DNA from 4 places in the Paenibacillus hamazuiensis genome. Region 1 is predicted to be linked to each of the others. Evidence: riboswitches for the same ligand, from Rfam matches in the RefSeq annotation. Region 1 holds a riboswitch; each other region holds the start of a gene.
What was found. A riboswitch is a leader RNA that binds a small molecule or an ion and turns the genes downstream of it on or off. The one in region 1 is predicted to bind cyclic di-AMP.
Positions count from the first base shown of each region.

Region 2: linked by a shared signal. The riboswitch ahead of MYS68_RS21355 (TrkH family potassium uptake protein) and the one ahead of MYS68_RS27370 (hypothetical protein) in region 1 are both predicted to bind cyclic di-AMP.
Region 3: linked by a shared signal. The riboswitch ahead of MYS68_RS28830 (3D domain-containing protein) and the one ahead of MYS68_RS27370 (hypothetical protein) in region 1 are both predicted to bind cyclic di-AMP.
Region 4: linked by a shared signal. The riboswitch ahead of MYS68_RS14715 (stalk domain-containing protein) and the one ahead of MYS68_RS27370 (hypothetical protein) in region 1 are both predicted to bind cyclic di-AMP.

Region 1 covers NZ_JALRMO010000001.1:6,301,986-6,305,927, reverse strand. The annotation lists gene MYS68_RS27375 (MFS transporter) at 214-1,455, shown strand; cyclic di-AMP (ydaO/yuaA leader) riboswitch at 1,532-1,673, shown strand; gene MYS68_RS27370 (hypothetical protein) at 1,847-2,173, shown strand; gene MYS68_RS27365 (DeoR/GlpR family DNA-binding transcription regulator) at 2,662-3,423, shown strand; gene MYS68_RS27360 (zinc-binding dehydrogenase) at 3,507-3,942, shown strand, end outside.
Region 2 covers NZ_JALRMO010000001.1:4,956,820-4,960,761, reverse strand. The annotation lists gene MYS68_RS21360 (CPBP family intramembrane glutamic endopeptidase) at 1-883, opposite strand, end outside; cyclic di-AMP (ydaO/yuaA leader) riboswitch at 1,105-1,251, shown strand; gene MYS68_RS21355 (TrkH family potassium uptake protein) at 1,323-2,690, shown strand; gene MYS68_RS21350 (potassium channel family protein) at 2,733-3,398, shown strand; gene MYS68_RS21345 (cation:proton antiporter) at 3,411-3,942, shown strand, end outside.
Region 3 covers NZ_JALRMO010000001.1:6,575,481-6,579,422, forward strand. The annotation lists gene rsmA (16S rRNA (adenine(1518)-N(6)/adenine(1519)-N(6))-dimethyltransferase RsmA) at 1-840, opposite strand, end outside; gene rnmV (ribonuclease M5) at 868-1,413, opposite strand; gene MYS68_RS28830 (3D domain-containing protein) at 1,519-2,604, opposite strand; cyclic di-AMP (ydaO/yuaA leader) riboswitch at 2,944-3,108, opposite strand; gene MYS68_RS28835 (TatD family hydrolase) at 3,339-3,942, opposite strand, start outside.
Region 4 covers NZ_JALRMO010000001.1:3,321,537-3,325,478, forward strand. The annotation lists gene MYS68_RS14695 (spore coat protein) at 70-363, opposite strand; gene MYS68_RS14700 (hypothetical protein) at 393-626, opposite strand; gene MYS68_RS14705 (SPL family radical SAM protein) at 789-1,730, shown strand; gene MYS68_RS14710 (hypothetical protein) at 1,809-2,315, shown strand; cyclic di-AMP (ydaO/yuaA leader) riboswitch at 2,489-2,629, shown strand; gene MYS68_RS14715 (stalk domain-containing protein) at 2,629-3,444, shown strand; gene MYS68_RS14720 (polysaccharide deacetylase family protein) at 3,568-3,942, shown strand, end outside.

The DNA of each region.
Region 1 (3,942 bases):
ATGCCTTTCGGACGGCTCATTCATTCCCGAAGCGTGAATGACAACAATCGTTCAAGCAAATAATGAAAATGGTTATCCATCCATTACGTTTACCGGACCACCGGAAACTCGCTAACCATAACACCGGAAATAATGCGATCGAAAGGTGGCTGCGTAGCAGTGGAAGCAACGAAAAAATGGGACCTGGTCTCGCTCGCTTCTATTCCGCTCAACATGACATTGGGCAATTCCATGCTCATTCCGATTCTTCCCGCCATTCGCAAAGAACTGGGGATCAGCTCCTTTCAAGTAAGCATGATTATTACCGTTTACTCGATTGTGGCGATTTTTCTGATCCCCATTGCAGGGTTTCTTTCCGACCGATACGGAAGGAAAAAAGTGATCATCCCAAGCCTGGCTGTAGCGGGAGCGGGAGGGCTCTTGTCCGGCATTGCCGCCCTATGGCTGGAGCATGCTTACGTATGGATTTTACTGGGGCGGCTGCTGCAGGGAGTAGGTGCGGCGGGAGCGGCTCCGATCGTCATGCCTCTCGTCGGCGACATGTTCAAAAAAGAATCGGACGTAAGCGAGGGACTCGGGGCGATCGAAACGGCCAATACGTTCGGCAAAGTGCTCAGTCCGATTCTCGGTTCGCTTTTGGCTGCAGTCGTGTGGTATGTTCCATTTTTTGCGATACCGGTATTTTGCCTGGTCTCGCTTGTCATGGTCGGTTTTTTGGTCAAGGTGCCGAAAAAGCGGGAGCAAGAGCCGCCAAGCCTCGGGCGGTTTCTCAAATCGATCAAACAGGTATTTGGGGAAAAAGGCCGCTGGCTTTATGCGATTTTTGCGATCGGCGGCATCTTCATGTTTGTCCTCTTTGCAGCGTTATTTTATTTGTCCCAAATACTCGAAGATCTATATAACATCGACGGTGTTTTCAAGGGGGCCCTGCTTGCGATCCCGACGGCGGCGCTTTGTTTGTCCTCATTTACGGCAGGAAAGTGGATCGGGGAAAACAAGCGGCGGATGAAATGGGTCAACTTTTTCGGCGCGTCTCTGGCAACGGCGGCGATGCTTGTATGCGGATGGTTTCGCAGCGACTCGATCTATATGCTGTTTATTTTCATGACCTTGGGCGGCATCGGTATCGGAATGGCTTTGCCCTGCCTCGATGCGATGATCACGGAAGGGATCGTAAAGGAGCAGAGGGGGACGGTATCCTCCATTTACAGCAGCATGAGGTTTATCGGGGTGGCCGCCGATCCGCCGGTCGCCTCTTTGCTGATGGAGCAAACGCACAGGATGCTCTTTTTTACGATGGCCGGGGTTGGTGTATTGGCCGCATTGCTCGCCATGTTCGCGATTAAACCGAAACAGTACGGAGGGAAACCGAAGCCGCCCCGGAAAAGGGCAGTGTCCGAAGAGTCCGGGAAGGAGTATATTTTCCGGCTGACCAGAAAGGGCGGAGCGGGGTAAGCGGCGGCATTCGTGCTAGAAAGTGATTAACCCAGTAAATATTTAACATATTGACTTGATCGTGGTTGATTTATATGATTAAGTTACGCTTAATTTCCGGATGATCCGGAAAGCGGGGGAACCAACGTTTTTGGGGCGAATCATGCATTCTGGCATGTAGGGGACCATCTTTGCCCGAGCCCGGCAGCTAACCTCGTCAGCAGTGGATGGGTCGCCTTTTTACAATGTGCATATTTTTTTGCATAAAAGACCAGACCCGAATACGGGTCTTTTTTTGTCTCTTTTGGACCCATGGCGGCTTCAGGGTGGTTAGCGTGATTTTTTCGCGCGTGTCCTGGCTGGATTTGGGTCTTTTTGCAGTTTCATCGATTCTTTCATCCGGAGGTGGCGTATGGTCCAGCGAATATCCGCATCTCATCTGCACGAGCTCACCGATCAGCAAAAGGAAAAGCTGCGAACGCAATGGGCTCCCGAAGAAGGGGAGTATATTGCGATTGGCGATCATGAAGAAATGATTTATTACTTAAACGGGGTGGAGAAGCATAAATCGCTCCCGCTATTAACCGTCGGACAAATGATAGCATACCTGACTGAGCATGAAGCTGGTTTTTGCATGCAGCGGGATTCGGAGGAATGGGTCGTACGAATGTCCGCGATGGAGGAAAGGGAGGAAGAATTATGCGATGCCCTGTGGAATGTGATGAAAATCGTGCTGTGACATAACGGGGAGCGGCCGCGGCATCATAATTTCATTGATCATCTCCAACTTACTTCATTTTTCATAACTTCCCCCATCCATTTTGTTTTTCAAGGAGGCTCTGCAGAAGCCTCCTTGAATTACGCAATTCATTATTGCCGATTTCCAGTATAACCCATAAGGCCCGGCGTTTCTATTTTCAACCGCAAGCAGCGGGCAGAACCTCCCCCGCTACTCCCAACAAACGGACAAATAGCACTAATAAAGGACCTGGCGGCGTTTTTTTCGCCAGTTTTCATACCAAGACGCGCGGCATCGCGCCATGAAATGTTTATTTTTGCGCAAATGAATTTGAAAATACGCAGTACGTGCCCCTTTTAAATAAAAGCATATTGACAAGATTGACAGTATGGCGTTACTCTAAAGATGTAATACGAGCATAAATGAACATAAAATAAACAAAAAGAAGCGATTTTGATGTTTGTTTCTGCGGGTGAGGGGTGACGCAAGTGTTGGCGGCAGAAAGAAAGCTGAGAATCGTGGAGCATGTCAGGCAGCACCGTGTCGCTTCCGTGGTGGCTTTGGCCGTCGAATTCGACGTGCATGAAGCGACCATTCGCCGGGATTTGGCGGAGCTTGAGCAGGAAGGACTGCTCAAACGAACGCACGGCGGAGTCATTGTGGAGCAGCTGACGCATAACGAGCCGCCGTTTAACGAGCGTTCGCATGCGCAGCTCGAGCAGAAAATGCGCATCGGCAAGCTGGCGGCCAATCTGGTCGAGGACGGCGAGCATATCATCATCGACTCCGGCACAACGACGCTGCACATCGCCAAAAACCTGGTCCATCGCTCGAATCTGACGGTAGTGACCAACGACATCAACGTGGCGGCCGAGCTGCGCGATGCGCCGGGAGTGAAAGTGACGGTAACCGGAGGGGAGCTGTATCCTTCCAGCTACATGCTGAACGGAATGTTTACCGATCAGGTGCTGCGGTCGCTGCACGTGTCCAAAGCGTTCATCGGCACGCCGGCCATTCATCCGAAGCATGGCCTCATGCATCCCGAAGCCCAGCTTGTGACGGCCAAACAGGGAATGATCGGCGCCGCGCAGGAAGTGATCGTCGTGGCCGACGAAACGAAGATCGGCAAGCTGTCGCTGCACACGGTCGCGCCGAATTCGGCCATTCATACGTTAATTACGAACAAGGAGCTGCCGGAATACGAGGCCAAGCCGTTTCGCGACGCCGGCATCAACGTGCTTCTTGCCTGACCCTTCGGTGAAGCTTTCGCGACCGCTTCGGCGGCCGGAAATTCATATACTTTTACGAATAACATACGGAGGTGTTTCTGTTAGTGGCAAGCTCAACAACCGGCACCGTGAAATCGCGAACATGGCGGTTGACCCAACCGCGCGAGGTTCAAGAGGTGATTGTAGAAAGGGAGCTGCGCAGCGGTTATGTCGCGGTGGAGCCTACTATCGCCAGCATCTGCCACGCCGACCTTCGCTACTTCGGAGGCATGCGCAAGCCGGAAGTGCTTGCGAAAAAACTGCCGATGGCGCTGCTGCATGAAGGAATTGGGACGATCGCGGAAAGCGCCTCATCCAAGCTCCCCAAAGGAGAGAGAGTTGTCGTCGTTCCGAATTTGCCCGGATACCTGCTCCAAGATATCCCTCCCGAAGAATGCTGCCCGGCATGCCGAAACGAAATTGAAGACAACTACTGCTACCGCTCGCAATTTATGGGCAGCGGCTTCGACGGGATCGCCCAAAGCAGGCTTGTCATTCCCG
Region 2 (3,942 bases), 1.3 Mb from region 1:
GACGGTCGCCGTATCCCGTTTTGAACGCTGGATACATATTGATGTTGTTGGTAATATAAACGGTGCTGAAAATAACGGTCAGCAGCAGGCCATGGTGAAACGTAATATATTTGCGGTACTTGACGACGGCGTATACCGCAAATAATACCATAAGCAGCGTAAAAGTGAGACTGATCCGGGTCATCAGCGAGGCGGATTCGTCCTGCTCGTCCTGCCATGTCTCGTAAGACTCCGGAACGCTGAACTGCGGAGCCAGCCGGACGACCTCCCTGTTTTGAACGGCCACGTGAACCTGCAACTTCGATTCGCCGATCGTTTTCGTTCCGCTTTCGAATATGTACGAGCCGTCCTCCGGAGATTGCTTCAAATACCGCAGATCGTTCAGGTCGTATCCGTGTTTGGCCAGTGCCTGCTCGGCCAGCTTTTTCCGGTCAGCGGTATCAACGTCCGCTCGTTTGGCGGCTTTCGGAATGTCCTTGCTCCACGCGGTCACATGGCCGTTCGTAAAGTTTACCTCGACGTAATATCGCTCCCCGCTGCCCGGCACATAGGCCTCCACCTCGAAAAAATCAAGCGGAAATTCGGCGATCCATTTTTTCTCGTAATCATCGTATAAATCCGCTTTTTGCAAATACCCGCTGAACGTTTTGCGGGACTGATAGGCGACGAACGTTTCCGGTTTCCCCGAAATTCCATACTCGGACTTTAAAAAGGCGGCTGCGGCATCGGCCGCTTCCCGCTTGCTGATGGAAGGAACATCCGCCGCCTGACGCTCCGTTTCCGTGGTTTCTCCGCTCTGCGAAAGGAGAGCGACCGCCGTATACAGCAGGATGCCGGCAAGCGCCAGCATAAGCAGCCGACGGTTGAATAAAAGGGTAGCCATGAATTACTCCTTCGAAAAAATAGTCGATTTTTGCGTTTCGGCTTCTTGTCAGATTATCTCATTTTTAAACAGATAATAAAAGCATGCGGAGGCAAATCGCCGAAAAGCAAAGCGAGCCCCTTCCCGGTCTTCTCTAAAATATGCATTTGATCGGAATATCAAACCAAATGAATGAAAAATGACTTTGAGCTTTCACAATAAAGCGCATATAATTCATATCAATTGAATAAAAGCCGAATTTCTTTTGGAAAACGGGGGAACCATGAGTAATGGGGTGAATTTGGCAAGAAGCGGAATCGCTTGACGCCGATAGGGTGCCTGAAACCCGAACCCGACAGCTAACCTCGTAGGCTTTTTTATCAGGAACCAACCATAAGCGGGCATTGGATTTCCAGTGTCTTTTTTGTTTGCCCAAAAAAAGCCCGCTTGGCAAAAAAGGATGATGAACTCAGTCGTGGAGAGAACGAGAAAAAAGCTGGAGCTGACTCCGCCGCAAATTTTGGTGATCGGCTTTGCCGTCATCATTTTCGCGGGGGCCTTGCTCCTGACTACGCCGATCGCCACCGCGTCCGGGCAGCCGATGCCGTTTTTGGACGCGCTGTTTACGGCGACCTCGGCCACCTGCGTGACGGGGCTGGTTGTAGTCGACACAGGCACGTATTTTACCAAGTTCGGGCAAATCGTCATCATGCTGCTTATTCAAGTGGGCGGCCTCGGGTTCATGACGATGTCCACCTTGGTCGCATTTATGCTGAAGAAGCGGATCTCTTTAAAGGAGAGGCTCGTCCTGCAGGAAGCGATGAACCAGGGTAGCATGGAAGGGATCGTTCGGCTGATCCGTAAAGTGATTTTCTACTCGCTTACGATCGAGTTCATTGCCGCGGTCATCTTCTCGATCCGCTGGTCGATGGATCTGAGTCCCGGGACGGCGATTTATTTCGGGATTTTTCACGCCGTATCGATGTTCAACAACGCCGGCTTCGACCTGTTCGGTTCGATTACCGGGCCGTTCAGCAGCCTGACGTCGTTTGTCGACGATCCGGTGGTGAACATCGTCGCAATGGGGCTGATCATTCTCGGCGGTCTCGGGTTTATTGTCATATCCGACCTGCTCGAGTTCCGCAAGCACCGCAAGCTGTCGCTGCATTCCAAGGTGGTGCTCAGCATGACCGGGGCGCTTATCGTGATCGGGGCGGTGGTCATCTTCATCTTCGAGTTCACCAACCCGAAGACGCTTGCGCCGCTCGGCTGGTCCGGCAAAATATGGGGAGCGCTGTTCCAGTCGGTTGCGCCCCGTACGGCAGGGCCGAACACGCTGGATATCGCGGGCATGAGGCAGGCTTCGCAATTTTTCATCATCATCCTGATGTTTATCGGAGCTTCTCCGGGTTCGACGGGCGGCGGTATTAAAACGACGACGTTCACGACGCTGATCGGCGCCATGATCGCGATGATCCGCGGCAAGGAAGATATCGTGCTGTTTCGTTACCGGCTCGGAAAGGATCGCATTTTAAAAGCGATCACGATGACGATGATTGCCTTGTTTCTCGTTATATTCGTGTCGATGGTGCTGTCCACGACGGAGCCTCGCAGCTTCCTGATGATTTTGTTCGAGGTGACCTCCGCGTTCGGCACGGTCGGGCTGACGATGGGGCTTACGCCGGATTTGTCGATGGTCGGCAAAATTTTGATCGCGCTGATGATGTTTATCGGAAGGCTCGGACCGCTCACGCTCGCCTACGCGCTGGGGCCGAAAGTGGAAAAAGAGCTTTACAGATACCCGGAAGGGAAAATTACGATTGGCTAGAAAAACGTTTCGGATGAACCGGAAAAAGGGAGATTGTGGGAGATGAAAGGTAGTCAATATGTGGTCATCGGGTTGGGCCGTTTCGGCTCGAGTCTTGCAAAGGAGCTCGTTCAGCTCGGTTATGAGGTGCTAGGCATCGATCAGGACGAGGAAGCGGTCGAAGAAATGAGCGACGTGCTCACGCACGCGGTCGTCGCCGATGCGACGGACGAAGAGGTGCTTCGCTCGCTCGGCATCCGCAATTTCGACTGCGCGGTCGTCGCGATCGGAGACGATATTCAGGCCAGCATTCTTGCGGCGATTTTGCTCAAGGACATCGGGGTCAAAACGGTCGTCGCCAAGGCGCTCTCCGAGCTGCACGGCAAGGTGCTGGAGAAAATCGGGGTCGACCGGGTCATCTTCCCGGAACGGGACATGGGGATCCGCGTCGCGCACCAGCTCGTTTCGCCCAACCTGCTCGATTACATCGAGCTGTCCAAGGACTACACGATCGCGGAGCTGTCCGTACCGAAGAAGCTGTCCGGCTGCACGCTCAAACAGCTTGACCCGCGGGCCAAATACGGCTGCAGCGTCGTTGCGATCAATAAGAAGCACGGCGTCATCATCGCCCCTACGGCGACGGATACCGTTGAAGAACGCGACGTGATGGTCGTCATTGGAACGAACGATCAGATCGAAGAATTCGAAAGCCAGGTCATCCGCAGGTAACGGAGGTTTTTCATGCAAAACAACATAACGGAAATGATTCACCATGTCATTTTTTTGCTGATTTTGATTTTCGCGCTCGGCATGGTGTTCGGAAAAGCGGCGAACTGGCTGAAACTGCCGGATGTCGCTCTTTTTTTGGTTGCGGGCATCATAGCGGGACAAGCTTTGCATCTGGTAACGGAGACGAGCAGCTCGTTTACGAACCAGTTTATTTTGACGATCGGCTCGGCGCTCATCCTGTTCGACGGAGGGCGCAACATCCGGTTATCGGGGCTGAAAAAGGTATGGCTCACGGTCACCCTGCTGAGCGTTCCCGGCGTGCTCGTTACCTGCGGGGCCGTAACCGTCGTCGCGCATTATTGGCTCGGTTTGCCGTGGTTGTACGCGGCGCTGCTCGGCGCGATCATCTCGTCGACCGATCCGGCGACGCTGATTCCGGTGTTCAAGCAGGTGAAGATCCGCACGAAGGTGCGGGAGACGGTGGAGAGCGAGTCGGCGTTTAACGATGCGACCGGATCGATTTTGACGTTCACCCTGCTCGGCG
Region 3 (3,942 bases), 270 kb from region 1:
TTCCTCGATGCTGAGCGTTTCCCCCCGGCGGGAAGGATCTATGTCCAGCTGCTGCAAAAGCTTCTCCAGCTCCGTTTTAGTCTCTTTGGTGAAAAAGCGGCTGCCCAGGTTATTGTATATCGTTTTTCGGCGCTGAGTGAAAGCCGCTTGAACGACCTCGAAGAAAAACGCCTCATCGGCCACCTCCACCGGAGGGCGGTCCCGCACCTTCAGTTTAATCACGGCCGAGTCCACATTCGGCTGCGGGATAAACACCGTATGCGGCACGACGGCGACAAGCTCCGGCTCGCAGTAATACTGAACCGCAATGCTCAAGCTTCCGTAATCCTTTTTCCCGGGTCTGGCCGCCATGCGTTCCGCCACTTCCTTCTGGATCATGACGACGATGTTCTCCAGCGGCAGCTTGTCCTCCAGAAGCTTCATGATGATCGGCGTCGTCACGTAATAGGGAAGGTTGGCAACCACGCTGACCCGGGATACCCCCTGAAAATTCTCGGCAAACAGCTTCGCAAGGTCCGTCTCAAGCACGTCTCCGTGAACTACCGTCGCATTCGGGTAAGGCTCCAGCGTCTCCTGCAGAATGGGAATAAGCCGCTGGTCAATCTCCACGGCAACGACCTTTCCGGCCCTCACCGCCAAGTGCTGGGTTAACGCGCCTATACCCGGCCCGATCTCCAGAGCTCCCTTCGAAGCGTCCAGCTCCGCGGCGCCGACAATTTTTTGCAGTGTGTTTTGGTCGATCAAAAAGTTTTGCCCCAAGCTTTTCTTCAAGGTAAGCCCATGCTTGCGAATCAAATCCTGCGTACGTTTCGGCGTAGCGATCAGCTCGTCGCCGCTCAGCTTTGTCGTCTCCATCCGTAACCCTCTTTACTCAAATTGGTCCAATACCCGGCGCATCGCGTCCGCAAACTCTTCTTTCGTAATCTGGAACATCCGGCACCGTTTGAAAAACTGCTTCCCGTTGCAGTACCCGATGCCGAGCAGCTTGCCGGCTTCCAGCCTTCTGGCCGCCGCCTGGGGGTGAACGATCAGCCCCGCGTCGATCAGGTCGCTCCAGCTGATTTCCGTGCCGCCCGCTTCATAATCGGTCCGTACGTGCGAGAGGGCATACCGGATCGCTTCAGGCGAGGCGTTTTCCACCCCGATGTCGCCGTTCTTCTCCGCCTGCTCCTGCGGCAGGAAAGCATGCTTGCATCCCGGCACCTTGGCCGTTATGATCTTGCGGATCCGTTCGCCCGCATGATCCGGGTCTGTAAACACGATGACTCCCCTGCGCTGCTGAGCCAGCCGAATCCTTTGGATGACGTCCTTATTGATCGCCGATCCGCCGGTTTCGATCGTTTCCGCCTCCACGGCCCGCCGAATGGCCGCCGTATCGTCCTTACCCTCCACAACAATGATTTCCTTGATCATAACCCATGCTCGTCCTCTCCTGCAAAGCGAAAAAGAAGAGGCGCTCAGCCTCTTCCCGACTTCTCGTTATCTATATGCATCAGTATACCCCAAATCCGGCAGCCGTTAATCTGCGGTCGGCTTCTTCGGACCGATGATATACACGGTATATCCGCGTTTAGTTCCAAATTTTGTCGCGTAATCGGCGCTATCGAAGTAAACGTCGATGATGTTCCCCTTTACTGCGCTGCCGATATCTTCTGCTCTGCGGAAACCGAGACCTTCGATATACACCCACCATCCAAGAGGAATGACCTTCGGGTCTACGGCGATAGTACGCCCTTCCGTCACGCGGGTCCCCGTCGAGGTGAGCCCGTATTGCGGATGATTGGCACTTTTGCCACCTGCACTTGCCGTGTAGGCGGTCAACGTCATGTTTTTGACAATTTGCTTATATCCAAATGTAACCCCGCTTTTCGTCACTTCGTCCATATTGGGAGAAGAAGCGGATAAGGCAATAACCGGATTTTTCGTGCCGACGGCCACCACTTTATTGACGCTTTCGGATTGTACTTCTTCTTTGACAATTTCCTCGGAAACAAGTTTGCCGTCTTCGTACACCTTTTCTTTCGTCTTCAGGACGACGCCTTCCTGGCCTTCCTGAACGGTCTGCTCTTTGCCCTTGAGCAGTTGGGCATCATTCTTTTTAACCACTTCGTAAGGGATCGTTTCGGTAAAATCCTCGGTTTCTTTCTTCACACGCACCACTTGAATGGCTGCATTGTCCGCAAGCGCGGTGTCGGCGGCAGGAATCACTTTATCCAGCTCCCCAACGGAAATATTCAAATCCTTCAGCGCGCTCTCTACCGTTTGCCCCGTCGTATATACCGTCTTCGTTTCCCCATCCGCCGTAAGCTGAACGGGCTTCGTATGGTCGATGACGATCCGGTCTCCGTTTTTGAGACTTGCCGTAAGCGGAACGGAAATGCGGTCGTGTTCCCCGACCTGGATATTTTGTTCATCCAGCAGCCGGCTCAGTTCCCATTGTCTTGTCTGGACAACGGATTCTTGGCCGTTAACAACCACGGTAACCCGCTTGATTGCGGTCCCGTATAACAACATCATGAACATGAAAGTCATAGCGATCGAAAATGCCGCTACAATGAGAATCGATCTCATGTTTTCATGCTTCCATCGCAATGCGAAGGACATGCTGGATGATCGTCTTACATGGGTTTCCGTTTGGATTGAGCCCACTTGTTCGGTCCTCCTTCAAAGCCCCGCCACCCGAGTGTAACGCATGATTTCATCTGACGCGACTATGGAAATTTGTTTTGCATTTTGTGAATAATTTAACTGAATTTCCCGCAGCAACTCGTGTACGCTTGGGATAACTGCAGCCGCCACCTCCTTGGCGTCCGCCCTTTAGAAAGGCATGGACAAAATACCCTCTCAATCGTATAGCCAAAAATGGCAACAAAAAAGCCACAGGAAAGAGGACTCTTCCCGTGACTTTGAAATTGCAAGCAAATTCAAACAGACACGACAATCGTTACCTCTCTCGTTACGCTTACGAGGTTAGCTGACGGATTCGGGCGTGAGAGTCGCCCTACCCAAAGCATTGAGGAATGCTCAGGATTCACCCCAAAAAAATGAACCGGCTTGCCGCCGATTGGTTCCCCCGTTTCCCACTTGGAAACTCAGCGTTCTGGAAAAATGGTAAATGGTAATTTGGTTTTGTTATTGTGTAGTTTACGCCGTATCGCCGGAACTGTAAAGCATACAAACTCGGCAAATCAAGGCGTATTTTTGGAAAATTAGATCATTTTCAGCCAATTGATCGAATATAATCCACTTTTTTCTGGCGTTAACCCCACAAATACTCATTATTTCTCCGTATATCTCAATTGCGAACAAAAAAGGGCACCCTTTACCCACACAAAAACTTAACGAATCCCGAATAATGTAATGGCGTTTACCGTGGTAACGTGAGCCAAATTTTCCAGCGGAATGCCCTTAATTTCGGCAGCGGCTTCGGCAACCAAACGCACATAACCGGTCTCGTTGCGCTTTCCTCGAAAAGGATGCGGAGTCAAATACGGGGCATCCGTCTCGATGAGCAATCGGTCCATCGGCACCTGGGCGAGCACTTCTTTTGGCTGTTTGGCATTTTTGTATGTAATCGGCCCGCCGAACGAAATGTAGAAGTTCATATCGAGGCATTGCTTGGCCGTTTCCCAACTGCCCGAGAAGCAGTGCATCACTCCTCCGACTTCGGAGGCCTTCTCTTCCTGCAGGATTTTTACGATGTCCTGATGAGCGTCCCGGTTATGTATGACGATCGGCTTGCCTACCTTGCGGGCAAGCCGAATTTGTTCGCGAAACACCCGATGCTGTACGTCTTTGGGAGACGTGTCCCAATAATAATCAAGACCGATCTCGCCGATCGCCACCACCTTGGGATGGCTGCAAAGCGATTCGATCCAGGCAAGATCTTCCTCCGTCATATCGACCGCATCGGTCGGGTGCCACCCGACGGTCGAATAGATG
Region 4 (3,942 bases), 3.0 Mb from region 1:
GTTTCAAATTTTTTCCTGACAAAAAAATAATGGCCCCCTTCCGGGAGCCGCGGGGACTTCAAATTCAAATTATGCCAAACCTGTCGCGGTTTGGGCGTTTTGCAAATCCAGCTGAATTTGCTGTTTCACCTGAGTCGGGTGATACAGTCCTTTTTGGATCATGTAAGCCGAAATTTTTTCGTGGGAAGAAATCGCTTGGTCCAGCTGCTTTTTCAAAATTTGCCGAACCTCCGGCGTCGTCGCCTCGGTAAGGGCCACCGCGCAATCCTTGATGCCCGTTTTAGCGGCAATCAGCAAATCGTTTGCGATCACCTGATCGGTCATGCTGCCCATCCCCGTCATATTTTCCAGCAGCGTATTCATAAGATCATCTCCGTTCGTCATTGGTTATGTCATACTTTGGATAAAATTGCGGAAAGCTCCTGGATTGCTTGCTTGGATTGCTGTACATCCTGTTGAAGCAATGTTTTCAATTCCGGGTCGGAAGCCAGCGCTTGCATCGTTGCGGATTTGGTCAGGCAAACATTTTTGCTGGACAAAAGCTCTCTCATCTCCAAAATCTCATGCGTCGCCAAGTTGACGGCTCCAATCGTTTGCGCCTGAGGGGATTGCGTCGTCGCGTTCATCTGTTGCACCTCCTTTTGCAAAAGACCTGCCGAACACCACCTTACTTTTTGCTTGTTTCCGCAAGCTTATGCGGCAGGTCCTGTTTTTTCCACTTGCATAAAACCGTTCGGATAAGATACATTAAATACGAACATATATTCGCTATTATGAGGTGGAAAACGATGAGCAAACCGGTAACCTTTGAACATATCCGCTCGAAAACCGCTTTGAACCAAGTAACGGCCCCTTCCATGCCTTTTTCCTGGTCGCTCAATCCGTATCGCGGCTGCCAGCATGGCTGCAGCTTTTGCTATGCCCGCTCCACCCATTCGTTTCTCGGCATGGAGACGGACGATACGTTCCAAAAGCATATTTTTATCAAGGAAAACGTGCCCGAGGCGCTGGAAGAGCAGCTGCGGAAAGCGGCAAGAAGCCGCGGCGGGTTAAAGAAGTTCGGCAAAGTCGCCGTCGGCACGGCGACCGACCCGTACCAGCCGGTGGAGGCGAAAGCCCGGCTGACCCGGCAAGCGCTGGAGTTGTTCGCCCGCTACGGAGTCCCGGTCAGCGTGACGACGCGCTCTCCGCTCATATTACGCGACATCGATTTGCTTCAAGCGATCCCGGACGCTACTGTCAATATAAGCCTCAATACGCTCAATCTTAAAATATGGCGGGACTTCGAGCCGTTCACCCCTTCCCCGCTTGAACGGCTGAAAACGATCGGCCGGCTGGGAGAGATGGGTATCCGAGCGGGAATTTTTATGGCTCCGATTTTGCCGCTTTTGATGGATACGGAGGACGAGCTGCGCCGGCTGCTCGGCGAAGCCCGCTCTTATGCGCCGCGCTTTGTCATGCCGTCGTATTTACGCCTGAATACCCGGGATGTCAAAGTCTGGTTTTTCCAGACCTTGCGTACCGGCTACCCACACCTGGTGGAGGAGTATGCTCGTTTTTACGCATCGTCTCCTTATTTGCCCGCCGATTACCGGAAAGAAGGAATCGCCCGCGTCAACACCTTATTGGAAGAGTACGGATTCATCTCGTACGAACCGTACTCGGGACGGGAAGGCGACGAAGACGAAGCGTCCGAAGAGAAACCGGTGCAGCTCAGCTTCGCTTTTTAAACATCGCCCGTTCGCATAAGCAGCCGCTTCCTGAAAAAAGATATAGGTGTACCTAATCTTAATAAAGGAGCGACTTTCATGAACGCATTGAAAAGCGTTGCTATCGCCGTGCTGCTCATGGCAGGTTTGCCGATGACGGTCATATCCGCGGAATCGGCTTCTGCAAATACGGCTTCCTCCGCTTCAACCACCCGCAATAATGTCGTCACGAACAATAGCGATTACACGCCGTACGGTTCGCTCGGTACGGCGGGTCATTTGGGCACTTTCGGCAATAACGGAACAGGGCCTGCCGGTCTCGGCAACCGCGGCACCGATGCGACGCCGGTCCGCAATTTTGCCGCCCAGCAGGGGACCGGGTATGCAGGAGGGGATAACATCCGGCCCAATTCGATCGGATATGCCGCCGACGGCTCCGTTACCGGCATCACGTACGGAGGCCAGCGCGGAACCGCGTATCGCGATAACAGCTACACCGCCACCTCTGTGGATAACCGGACCAATTACGATTGGGTCGGCTGGCTTGGGCTGCTCGGCTTGCTGGGCTTGTTCAACCGGGGAAGGGCGGGCGAAAACCGCGGATAATAACCGATCCCTTTCGAAAACAGCTTCCTGCCTTTAAGGGAGCTGTTTTCCATTTGCAGCCGCCTATAAAAGACAATGCAGCCGGGTTAAATGTCTGCCTTCAGACGAATTGGTGATTATAGGAAGCAATTGGCACATTTTATACATTGAAACCATTCGGGTACTGTGGTACTTTTTATAAAGTGTCGAATCCAATACGGAAAGTATTGGTACGGGGGACGCTTCGCAATTGGGGTGAATGCAAGATTATTCAAGCTAGGGAAACCTCTTCCCGAACCCGTCAACTAACCTCGGAGGCAATAGGAGGTAAGCTTTGAACAAACTGATAGCAGGATTGGTTTTAGTCTGCTCGATGGTTTCTTTACATTTGTCCGCCCCTGCCCCGGCTAAGGCCGAACCGCTTTTGGCAGATGACGTGAAGGTGCAAGTTAATGATGAGCTTGTGCAATTTCCCGATGCGGAGCCTTTTGTGGACGAGAACAGCAAGCTGCAAGTTCCGGTTCGTACGATGACGGACAAGCTCGGCTATTCGATCGATTGGCAAAAGACGGGCGAACAAATCAAATTAACCATCGCCGGCAAAAAGAAAACAATTGCTTTAACGACGGGAGATTCCACCGCTGTCGTTGACGGCAACAAGGTAAGCTTGGGCACGCAGGCCCGCATTTTGAACGGCCGCGTCTATATTCCGTTTCGCTTCATCTCCGAAACGATGGGAATCCGGGTACAATGGGATCCGGACAATCGGATCGCGATTTTGAACGAGGACGGCCAATATCACGCTCCGGCCTGGTACGCCCCGAAGTACGATAAAATCGTCGAGGCGAAAGCGACGGCGTACACCGGCGCTGCCAGTGAAAACGGAGGCAGAGCGGCAGTCGATTATTTCGGCAACCCTCTGCGGATCGGCACCATTTCGGTGGATCCTAACGTCATCCCTCTCGGCTCGCTCGTCTATATTGAAGGCTATAGCTATGACGGCCTTCCGCAGGGTGGCATGATGGCCAGAGCGCTGGATACGGGCGGCTCCATCAAAGGCAACAGGATCGACATTTTTGTCCCCGGCACACAAAAAAAAGCTTCCGAGTTTGGTATTCAAAATGTAAAAATTTACGTGTTGAAGAAATAAGCTCGAAAAAGCGGCCGCATCCCCGTGCGGCTGCTTTTTCTTGCTTTTTTTGTCATGCATAAGGACATTTTCCCCTATGAGATAATACAAAGGCGAGATGTGCTTACAAAGGGGGGCGGAGCCTTGAAGTCATGGAAACTTCGGATGGCTGTGTTATTGCTCTGCGGTTGCTTGACCGGCGCACCGCCGGCTGTCGCGGGACCGCGCAGCGAGGTTGTTTTTAATATCGAGACGGATCAGAAGCTTATCGCACTGACGTTCGACGATGGCCCTAACCCGGTATACACCCCGCAAATTTTGGACCTCCTGAAGGAACATGGAGCCAAGGCGACGTTTTTCGTATTGGGCAAAAGGGTGCAGTCGTTCCCGCAAATCGCTATTCGCGAGGTGAACGAGGGTCACGAAATCGCCAATCATACGTTTGATCACCATTTTTTGAAAAACGTATCTCCCGACAAGCTGAAGGAGGAGATTCGCCAAACGCAGGAGGTCATTTTC